Linked DNA regions of Methylicorpusculum oleiharenae. The protein of the gene in region 1 interacts with the protein of each later gene in a pairwise test. Links are inferred from orthologs where the notes say so. Each region holds a gene or a part of one and is shown on either strand. Other genes may lie near its edges.

Region 1 (5,114 bases):
GGCCGATCAGCTCGCTAATCTGGGTATTGAATCACTCAAGCAAACTGTTACCGGTTAAGGATTTCTCGATGCTGTTTATTTAAGCGTATTGTGTAGGAGCGGGCCTATCGATTAATTGCGATGGCATTGACTAAAAGGCATTGGCGCTTTCCCGGCGGGTTAAATTTAAATAACAGCACTATTTACGATCTTGACTAAAACACTCAATTTTTAAGCAACAATGACAAGCACTTTAGACTATGTAGAACAATTGCCGGAATCCGTTCATCGTTATTCCATTATATGGATTCATGGATTGGGAGCCGATGGGCATGACTTTGAGGGTATAACACCCGCACTGGACCTCCATGATGCCGGTGTTCATTTTATTTTTCCTCATGCTCCGCTGCAACCGGTTACGATCAATGGCGGAATGGTCATGCGTGCCTGGTATGACATCATGGAAATGACGCTGATCCGGAAAGTTGATGAACAAGGTATTTACGCCTCGTCAGATGCCATCCATGAGCTGATCCAAATGGAAATCAATAAAGGTATTCCTTCCGAAAATATAGTGCTCGCCGGATTTTCACAAGGCGGCGTCATTGCGTTGCATGCAGGTCTGCGCTTTCCGCAGAGACTGGGCGGCATTGTTGCGCTATCGACCTATTTGCCGACAATTCCCCAGCTTGAAACCGAAGCAGCTGAAACAAACAAAACCACGCCGATTTTGATGGTTCATGGTACGGCCGATCCTGTGGTCGCTATTCAGGCGGGCAAAATGGCGCGTGACGGTTTGATTGCATTAGGTTATCGGATCCAATGGCTGGAATTTGCGATGCAGCACGAAGTGATTTATCAGGAAATTGATGCGATCAAAAAATTCATAAAACAGTGTTTCAATCAGTGAGGCAGCTTCAATGAGCAGACAAGTCGTACTGGATACCGAAACGACCGGATTAAATCCCCAGGAAGGTCATCGCATCATTGAAATCGGTTGTGTTGAATTGGTCAACCGGCGCTTAACCGGGCGGCATTTTCATGTCTACATCAATCCGCAACGTGTGATTGATAGCGGCGCGATTGAAGTGCACGGTATCACCAATGAATTTTTGACCGATAAGCCGTTGTTTACCGACATTGCAGATGATTTTATCCAGTTCATTAAAGAATCTGAATTGATAATCCATAACGCGCCTTTTGACGTAGGTTTTATCAACCACGAATTTGCTTTGCTGGATAAGACTCTAGGCACCGTTAACCAATACAGCGAAGTATTTGACACATTGACCTTTGCCCGCAAAAAGCATCCCGGACAGCGCAATAGTCTGGATGCTCTGTGTAAGCGTTATGGTATAGATAACAGCCATAGAGAGCTACACGGCGCATTGCTGGATGCCGAAATTCTTGCCGAAGTTTATTTATTGATGACCGGTGGGCAATCTTCGCTATTGGAAGAAGCCACGGACAGCGGGCAAGAGCAAACAAATCTGCAAGTAAAACGGGTTTTAGCGGACCGCAAACCGTTAGCCATCATCTACTGTAATGAAGACGAACTTCAGCAGCATCAGGCCCGGTTGGCCGCCATAGAAAAAGCAAGCGGCAATTGTTTGTGGAAATAGGGTCAAGCATTCGTAACAGATAAAGTATCTACACAGTCAGGCAGATAGAGCCAGCTCGGAGAGCCTAAACCAACAATCGAAGCATTCAACTTACAAAATGTTTATCTGTTGGGTTATGGCTATGGCCTGATTCCAGAAGCCATGGACGGCAAAGGCTGTTATACATCCTTGTGTCCTGGATCCCGGCAATCCCTGCCGGGATGACGCCTAACGCGAACAGTACTTTATCTAGTGGGTTGAATTCGCCAAATTTCAGTTTCATGTTTTTTTAGCGATATCACCATAGAGGCTCTTTTTGAATTTCGAAAAATCGTTGTCAACACCATGAATCCACGTTTCCAGCAATCCCTGCATCTTCAAATCAATTCCTCTCACTGGCAACTGCGCTTTATCCGCCTAGTTCATTTGCTGGCCCTATCTGCCGTATTATTGGCTTCATTGTCTATCTGGATTAAGGCTATGCTGATCCTTTGTTTGGTAGTTAGCGGTTTTATCTATTCGCAACGAACAGCCAATCCCAAGAATAAAATGGCCGTTAGATTCAGCGATGCAAACGGTTGGCAAATTGATGCCGGAAACGGTTTTGAAGCCATTCAAATTCGCCCGTCTACCGTAATAACACCCTGGCTCATTGTGCTTCATTACACGGTAGTCAGTCGTAAACTTTACGTACCCATTTTTTGCGATGCTCTGAAAACCGCCGATTTCAGAAAATTACTTGTGCAGCTTAAAGTCAGCGGACTCGGTTAGGCAGGCCATTGCTGTGCCGGATTAATTCTAATCGTCAGATACTCAAAAGGATCTCGTCATTCCGGTCTCATGGATGGATAAAAGCTGACCATCCATGTCGCTGGGTATCCGCTCCCGGCGGGCATGAAGTCGTTTCTTAAATCTGACAAAGTAGAATTAAGAACTGTATAATTGCCGGTTTTTACGGGAAGCCTGCCCGTACCGAATAACCAGAAACTGAGAGCACTATGGCCCTATATTGTGGAATCGTCGGCTTGCCGAATGTCGGCAAATCGACTTTGTTTAACGCACTGACCAAGGCAAAAATTGCCGCTGAAAATTACCCGTTTTGTACCATCGATCCTAATGTCGGCGTTGTTCCGGTTCCAGACAGTCGTATGGACAAGTTGGCCGAAATTGTCAAACCACAGCGCATACTGCCCACCACGATTGAATTTGTCGATATTGCCGGTTTAGTGGCAGGGGCATCCAAAGGGGAAGGGCTGGGTAACCAGTTTTTAGGTAACATCCGCGAAACAGATGCGATCGCCCATGTCGTGCGCTGCTTTGTCGATGATAATGTCATCCATGTCAGCGGTAAAATCGATCCCGTCGCCGATATAGAAGTTATCAACAAAGAATTGGCGCTTGCCGATATGGCGACGGTTGAAAAAGCCTTGCTGCGCGTAATGAAAGCTTCAAAGTCAGGCAATAAGGACGAATTGGCAAAAAAGGAAGTTCTGGAAAGAGTCAATCAGCAACTGGACAAAGGCGAGCCGGTCAGGGCGTTAAGGCTAAGTGATGATGAAATAGCACTGATCAAAGAACTGTGTCTGTTGACAATCAAGCCGACAATGTACATAGCCAACGTTCAGGATGACGGATTTGAAAACAATCCGATGCTCGATAAAGTCCGTGCTCATGCGGAAAAAGAAGGCGCCATCGTCGTACCTGTCTGCGCGGCCATTGAATCTGAAATTGCCCAATTGGAAGAAGATGAAAAACAGGAGTTTCTTCAGGATCTGGGCTTGGATGAACCGGGCTTGAATCGTGTGGTCAGGGCAGGGTATCAATTGCTTAACCTGTCAACTTACTTTACCGCCGGCGTTAAAGAAGTCAGAGCCTGGACCATACCTGTCGGCGCTACTGCACCGCAAGCCGCCGGCGTAATTCACAGCGATTTTGAAAAAGGCTTTATTCGCGCGGAAGTGATCGCTTATGACGATTTCGTCACTCATAAAGGCGAGCAAGGTGCTAAAGATGCCGGCAAATGGCGCCTGGAAGGTAAAGACTACATTGTCAAAGACGGCGACGTCGTGCACTTTAGATTCAACGTTTGACAAACAAAAAGCGGGTCACTATAATGCCCGCTCTTTTACAGACCTCATTAGGCGATGTAGCTCAGCCGGTTAGAGCGTGGGATTCATAACCCCAAGGTCGGTGGTTCGATCCCACCCATCGCCACCATAAATAAAGGTTAGATTTTTTCTAACTTACTCCAGACTAATTGACGTTGGCTAGTGATTCAATTTTCATAATGCAAAGTTAGGGAATTAAAATAAAAATCCCCAAAATGGATTATTACTATCTAGCTGGGCTTAAATAATTTTTGCAACGTATACAAAACTAAACGCCTATGCAGCATTTTTCCATTTATCCCCAAGAAATGTTAGCTAGTGTCTGGCGTAATCGTAGCTTGATAAAAGCGTTGGTAAAACGTGAAGTCATAGGGCGCTATCGTGGTTCGGTATTAGGCATCTTTTGGTCATTTTTTAATCCAGTATTCATGCTGTTGGTCTACACCTTTGTATTCAGTGTTGTATTTAAAGCGCGCTGGACGGGCGGCAGTGAGTCAAAAACCGAATTTGCCTTGGTTTTATTCGCAGGCTTGATGGTTTTTAATTTGTTTTCAGAATGTATCAACCGGGCGCCAAGCCTGATACTTGCAAACGTCAACTATGTCAAAAAAGTGGTTTTCCCGTTAGAGATCTTGCCTTGGGTCAGTATGGGGTCTGCTATTTTTCATGGCTTAGTCAGTCTGTTCGTTTGGCTGATTTTTTATACTATTCTATTTGGGTTGCCTCACCCGACAGCACTGCTTTTTCCGATAATTCTAATACCTTTATTATTGATGACCATGGGGTTGTCTTGGGGATTGGCCTCCTTAGGCGTTTACTTGCGTGATATTGCCCAAATCATCGGTTTGATAACGACAACATTGATGTTTCTGTCGCCGATTTTTTATCCTATTACAGCATTGCCGCCCCAATATCAATCAATTTTATTGCTAAACCCATTGACCCCCGCCATCGAGCAAGGCCGCTCTTTGTTGGTATGGGGTAAAATGCCGGATTGGCACTTGTTTATTATTTATCTATTTGTATCGCTGTCTATTGCATGGCTGGGTTTTGCCTGGTTTCAAAAAACAAGGAAGGGTTTTGCGGATGTCCTCTAATGATTTTGCCTATTGGATTAATTGCTAACATGGCTCAAGTGGGCACAAAAGATGAGACCAACTGAAGCACAAATAGACACAATCCGTAAAATGACTAGCAAAAACTTTTGCGATGATGCGTTGGTTTGGCTATTTGGATCACATGGATGTTAATAAACGCGGCGGCGATGTGGATCTATATCGAAACGACAAAACGGCACCTGATTGCCAAGATGTTTCAGCAAATCCACAAGTCCGTCATGCCCGTCTGGAAACGGGCATTCAGTGCCATGAATGGTAAGCTTCGAGCTATCCATGGAGTCTGGTTTTCGGCAATCCCTGCCGAAATG
Region 2 (6,409 bases), 590 kb from region 1 along the record:
CTACGCAGCCTGAAGAACTGCGTGTTGCATTGGTAGATGGTCAAAAACTTTACGATTTTGACATTGAAGTACCTTCAAAAGAACAAAAAAAATCAAACATTTATAAAGGAATCATCACTCGAATAGAACCTAGTCTTGAAGCCGCGTTCATCAACTATGGCGCTGAAAAACACGGCTTTTTACCTTTTAAGGAAATCGCTCCAAACTTTCTCCAGGCCAGTAACGCACCCACCGAAGGCCGGCAGTCAATCAAAGACCAGCTTCGGGAAGGTCAGGAAATTGTTGTTCAGATTGAAAAAGAAGAACGCGGCAACAAGGGCGCGGCTTTAACAACGTATATCAGTCTTGCGGGAACCTATCTGGTTTTAATGCCCAACAACCCCAAAGCGGGCGGCATCTCAAGACGTATTGAAGGCGATACCCGCAGCGATTTACGTGAAGTAATGGCGGCTTTAGAAATACCCGATACCATGGGGCTGATCATCAGAACCGCAGGGTGCGGCAAAAATGCCGAGGAATTGCAATGGGATTTGAATTACCTTTTGCAGTTGTGGGAAGCCATTGAAAGAACTGCGAAAGAGCAAACCGCGCCCTTTTTGGTTTTCCAGGAAAGTAATGTCATTATTCGCGCACTGAGAGATCACCTGCGGAGTAACATTGATGAAATCCTGATCGATAATGAACCTTCATTCAAATTGGTGCAAAACTTCCTCAAGCAGGTAATGCCCCATTTTCTACCAAAGGCAAAGCTCTACCAGGATGCCGTGCCTTTATTCAGCCGTTATCAGATCGAATCTCAGATTGAAGTGGCTTACGGCCGTGAGGTGTCGTTACCCTCCGGCGGCTCCATAGTCATTGATCATACAGAAGCACTCACCAGTATCGACATCAACTCGGCCAGAGCAACAAAAGGCAGCGATATTGAGGAGACGGCCCTGAATACCAACCTGGAAGCCGCGGATGAAATAGCCAGACAATTACGCCTGCGTGATTTGGGAGGTCTTTTTGTCATTGATTTCATTGACATGATGTCCAACAAAAACCAGCGGACCGTTGAAAATCAATTACGCGATGCTTTGAAGATAGACAGAGCACGCATCCAAACAGGCCGTATCTCTCGTTTTGGTCTATTGGAAATGTCCAGGCAACGCCTGCGGCCATCTCTTGGGGAGTCAACCCAGTTGACCTGTCCTCGCTGCAAAGGCCAGGGGATGATACGAAATGTCGAATCAGTCGCGCTGGCAGTGTTGCGCGTGCTCGAAGAAGAGGCTATGAAGCCGGGCACAGAAAAAGTGATTGCGCACTTGCCTATCGAAAGCGCTACCTTTTTACTCAATGAAAAACGCCCCGCTATCGAACAAATCGAATCGCGTCTTAAAGTCGGTATTATTATTTTGCCGAGCAAACATCTTGAAACGCCGGCCTATGATATCGAGCGAATTAAAAGCAAGGATGCGACCGAAGACAAACCGAGTTATTTACAGATTAAAGAAGAAGATATTCCGCTTCCTGATTTTGCTCAGCAAAGTAAACCCAAAGTCGATTCGCCCGCGATAAAAGAGTTTATGCATGAAACGCCGGCACCGGTTCAAAACAGAAATAACTCAGCCAGCCTGATTAAACGTTTTTGGCAAAAATTGGTCGGAACCCCTGATAACAAAGTCCCGGAAAAGCATACGCCTGCCAAAATTGCTTCAGAGGACGGCGGCGAAGCATCAGAGAGTTCAAAAAACCGGAGAAATCCGGATAATAAACGCCCTCAAAATGGGCGCGGCAATCGCCCTCCCAGAACTCCTGACGGCAAAAACCCAAGAAGGAACAAGCCACCGGAAAGACCACCCGTTGAAAAAGTGGTGGCTGAAGACGTGACGCAAACAGAAATTGTGGCAGCCCAACCCCAATCCCAGCCGCAAGAAGGTGCTGAACCGGTTAAAAAGCCACAAAGCCGCAGACGGGGACCCAACCGAAGAAGACCGCGTAATCCAAACTACCGAAAACCGGATTCGGCCTCAGAATCCGAGTCTAAATCCGCCGATTCAACTGAATCTTCTCCTGCTCCGGCAAGAGAGCCCAGTCCAGTAGAAAGCGACTAGAACCGTTAAGCCAAGGAAGGCTTACTCTCCAAGTTCATCCACACCTCCTGTCTGATCGAAAAAACGTCTGGATTCCAGCGGTTGCGTGGTGGACAGCAATTCCCAGTTTGATGATAAAAAAGGGCAGGGGTAAGCTTTGCGGGAATGTCGGCCCGTCAAGCCCCCATGGAGGGGTCTACGGCATGCCTCGCAAGGCTTACGCCAATCCCCAGAGCCAATTAAAGTAAAGGGTATCTGCACACCCCCTCCAATTTTAGTGGGTGTAGGTGGTTGATTGAAAAGGCTTCTGCAACAGGAATGTTGTAGAGAGCTTTAGGGACGTATTAACGCGTCCTCTGAATCAAGCACCTACACCCTTAATTCAAAGCGGGCGAGTAGTTACAGTAAAGGATTAATTATCCCTTTACCCGTTAAAACGAAGTCAATTCGCGCTGACGGGCCAACAACTTCATACCCTTAAATAACGCTTCTTTAACGGTATTTGACTTCTACGTGTTCTGCCGCAAAAAGCCGTTTTAGCCGGACTATTAATTCATCGGTAGGATGGACACGCCATTCTTCGCCCAATTGAACCGAAGCCCGCGCAGTATTTGAAGAATAATTAATAACGACAGGGCATGACCCGCCTTTATAGGGTTTTAGAACCGCATCAAAAGGGTCAATTATTTCTTTTATTGCTGACGCAGCATTCTTCCAGTCAATCAGAATGCATCGGGCAAATTGACTGCGAGCATCTTCTATACTGTAAAGCTTCTCTACCGTCAGCCTTAACATCCCGGTAAAATCATCTATTCCAATGGCGCCCTCTGCAACTAGCAGCGCATCTTTTGATAAAAGATCCCGGTATTTATCATAACTTTCACCAAAAATAGCCAACTCCAAACGACCGGAGCGATCATCCAACGTCACAAACCCCATGGTTTTTCCCTGTTTGGTCTGTCGCGTACGAATTTCAACCACCATTCCGGCAGCCCGCCCTTCCAAACGTCCCCGGGATCTTTCGACGTCCGCAAGAATGCTGGAAATTTTGCCGTGCGTGAAATTTTTTAATTCCTTTTCATACTCAATAATCGGATGACCCGTCAGAAACAAACCCAGCGTGTTTTTCTCGGCCGCCAGGCGCTCGGCTTCTGTCCAGGTTTCCGCAGTTGTCGAATAGGCCGCCTGATCAATGTCCGGTTCCGCATTAACCGCCAGGCCAAACAAATCATTTTGCCCTGTTTCCGACATTTTTCCATGTTGTTCGGCCACGCGCAGAGCCACCGTCAATTCAGCCAAATGAGCGGCACGATTATCATCGAATTCGTCTAATGCCCCCGCTTTGATCAGCGCTTCCAAAACCCGCCGGTTGACCTTTCGCAAATCCACTCGTTTACATAAGTCATATAAGCCTTCATAGCTGCCATGCTGATCACGTTCATTAATCAGCTCCTCAATGGCCGACTCGCCGACGCCTTTGATGGCACCCATGCCATAGACAATCTGCTGCTTAAAATTAACAGTGAAGCGGAAGTTTGATACATTAATGTTGGGCGGACAAATACTGAGCTTCATTTCCCGGCATTCTTCGATCAAAACGACGATTTTATCGGTATTGTCCATATCGGCGGACAGCACTGCCGCCATGAATTCAGCAGGAAAGTGTGCTTTTAGCCAGGCGGTCTGATAAGCAACCAAAGCGTAAGCGGCAGAATGTGACTTATTAAAGCCGTACCCCGCAAATTTTTCCATCAAATCAAAGATATAAGTAGCGACACTTTCATCAATTTGATTGGCAACAGCACCTTGTGTAAATATCTCTCGCTGCTTGGCCATTTCTTCAGGTTTTTTCTTACCCATAGCCCGGCGCAACATGTCAGCGCCACCCAAGGTATAGCCCGCGAGCTCACGGGCTATTTGCATGACCTGTTCCTGGTAAAGAATAACCCCATTGGTCGATTTGAGAATTGGAATCAGCGAGGGATGAGCATACTCCGCTTTCGCGCCATGCTTTACATTGATGTAGTCATCCACCATACCCGATTCGAGTGGACCGGGCCGAAATAACGCAACCAGCGCGATGATGTCGTCGAAACAGTCCGGTTTGAGTTTTTTGATTAACTCTTTCATACCTCTGGACTCTAACTGAAACACCGCGGTTGTCTGGGCTTTTTTCAGTAATTCATAGGTATCCTGATCGTCGCGGGGAATCTGGGTAATATCGACAATAGTTTCACCGGTTTTCTGCAGCCTGTAATTGATCGTTTGCAACGCCCAATCGATAATGGTCAGCGTGCGCAGCCCCAAGAAATCAAACTTGACCAGACCAACCGCTTCTACGTCATCCTTGTCAAACTGTGTCACCAGATTACCGCCGCCTTGCTCACAATAAAGCGGCGTAAAGTCAGTCAACTTTGTAGGGGAAATTACAACCCCGCCGGCGTGCTTTCCGGCGTTCCGGGAAATGCCTTCCAACATTCTGGCCATATCGACCAGCGCTTTGACTTCTTCCTCTTTGTCATAAAGCTGCTTCAGTTCAGGACTGTCTTTAAGCGCTTTCTCCAGGGTCATGCCAATTTCAAAGGGAATCAGCTTGGCAAGTCTGTCGACAAATCCGTAAGAAAAACTTAACACACGTCCTACATCTCTGACTACCGCTTTTGCGGCCATGGAACCGTAGGTGATAATCTGGGAGACATGATCCCTGCCGTAATGTCTGGCCACATAATCGATCACCTCATCCCGGCGATCCATGCAAAAATCCACGTCAAAATCAGGCATTGAAACCCGTTCGGGATTAAGAAAGCGCTCAAACAGCAATTCAAACTCAATAGGATCCAAATCAGTGATTTTTAAAACGTACGCCACAAGCGAACCGGCACCGGAACCTCTGCCTGGCCCCACTGGAATGCCATTATTTTTAGCCCATTGGATAAAGTCGGCAACAATGAGGAAGTAACCGGAAAAGCCCATTTGGGTTATTACGGTCAGTTCTATATCCAGACGTTCGTAATAGGCTATTGTGTTTTCTTCTTTTGTACCGGCGCCAAAAGCCGGATATTGCACTAAGCGTTCCGCCAACCCTTTTTTTGATGCCTCAATCAGGTATTCATCAATGGTCATGCCTTCCGGTACTGGAAAATCAGGCAAGTAATTTTTACCCAGGGTCAGTTCCAGATTACACCGCTTTGCAATTTCCACACTGTTGGCCAATGCTTCGGGCATGTCTGAAAACAAGGCCTGCATTTCCTCAGCCGTCCGCAAATATTGCTGCGCTGTGTAATCCTTGGGTCTGCGCGTATCGTCCAGCACACGGCCTTGATGAATGCAGACTCTTACCTCATGCGCATCAAACTCACTGGCCTTGAGAAAACGAACATCATTCGTAGCAACTATCGGCAAGGCTGTCTGGAATGCAAGTTCCATTGCCGCTGCAATATAAAACTCTTCATGCGGCTTGCCTACTCGCTGAACTTCCAGATAAAAACTGTTTTCAAATAGCCTGGACCATCGCTCTGCCAGCGCTTTCGCTTCTTGTGTATTATTAGCCAGTAAAGCCTTTCCAATATCGCCATTCATTGCTCCTGACAACGCAATCAACCCATCATGGCTTGCCTCTATCCACTCCCTCTGAATCATAGGAATGCCCTGATGCTGCCCTTCCTGGTAAGCCTTGGAAATCAGCTCTGTTAAAGTCACATAGCCTTTTCGGTTTTTTACCAATAATGTCAAACCAAATGGCGCTGCCGGCTCATCGGCATTATAAAGATTGATGTCTGCGCCAATGATCGGCTTTATGCCTTGCCCCAAAGCCGTTTTATAAAACTTGACCAGAGAAAACAAGTTGGCCTGCTCAGTAACAGCAACAGCCGGCATGTTCATTTCGGCCAAGGTTTTAATCAACGGTTTAATTCTGACAATGCCATCTACCAGCGAAAATTCTGTGTGTAATCTCAGATGGACAAATGAAGGCTGCATGTTAATAGCGATAGTTGAAAGATAGACAAAAACGGCAAGGGTTTAACCAAAAGTGCGTGAGTAAATCAACTCCCTTTTGCCACAGGGCGTTAACCGGAAACAACGGATTTATTTATACCCTCGTAGATCGAAATTCGGCACCGGGGTGCCCGTCAAAGAACGCCGTAAAACCATCCATGTAGGCTCTATGCCAGCATCCATGCTGGCAAAGCCTTTGCCGAACAACCCGTTGCCTTCTTAGGCACTTGCCGAAATTTGAAGTGCGAAAGCTATATCATAAAAAATTAGTCATACAGCGTAGATTGGGGTGCATGCTTTTCGCAACCCAACAATTAACGCCATGGCCTTGAAATGTTGGG

Evidence for each region. The genes of interacting proteins can lie anywhere in the genome.
Region 2: the proteins of dnaQ (region 1) and dnaE interact in binary tests that used the Escherichia coli proteins (3 or more experiments, as listed by UniProt). The link is inferred for Methylicorpusculum oleiharenae from one-to-one orthologs.

Annotation. Positions count from the first base shown.
Region 1 is NZ_WUTY02000001.1:2,264,123-2,269,236, forward strand. The notes cover bases 1-2,750. They hold dnaQ (DNA polymerase III subunit epsilon), read left to right. Parts: upstream 1-899; coding sequence 900-1,601; downstream 1,602-2,750. Other genes in these bases: rnhA (ribonuclease HI), read left to right, coding at 1-58; GO003_RS10410 (alpha/beta hydrolase), read left to right, coding at 221-889; GO003_RS10420 (protein YgfX), read left to right, coding at 1,926-2,351; ychF (redox-regulated ATPase YchF), read left to right, coding at 2,579-2,750. In the rest of the region: more of ychF, read left to right, coding at 2,751-3,670; GO003_RS10435 (ABC transporter permease), read left to right, coding at 3,967-4,785; GO003_RS10440 (hypothetical protein), read left to right, coding at 4,932-5,114. UniProt on the Escherichia coli protein: DNA polymerase III is a complex, multichain enzyme responsible for most of the replicative synthesis in bacteria. The epsilon subunit contain the editing function and is a proofreading 3'-5' exonuclease.
Region 2 is NZ_WUTY02000001.1:2,851,279-2,857,687, reverse strand. The notes cover bases 2,365-6,409. They hold dnaE (DNA polymerase III subunit alpha), read right to left. Parts: upstream 6,051-6,409; coding sequence 2,565-6,050; downstream 2,365-2,564. Also shown: GO003_RS12895 (Rne/Rng family ribonuclease), read left to right, coding at 1-2,093. UniProt on the Escherichia coli protein: DNA polymerase III is a complex, multichain enzyme responsible for most of the replicative synthesis in bacteria. This DNA polymerase also exhibits 3' to 5' exonuclease activity. The alpha chain is the DNA polymerase catalytic subunit.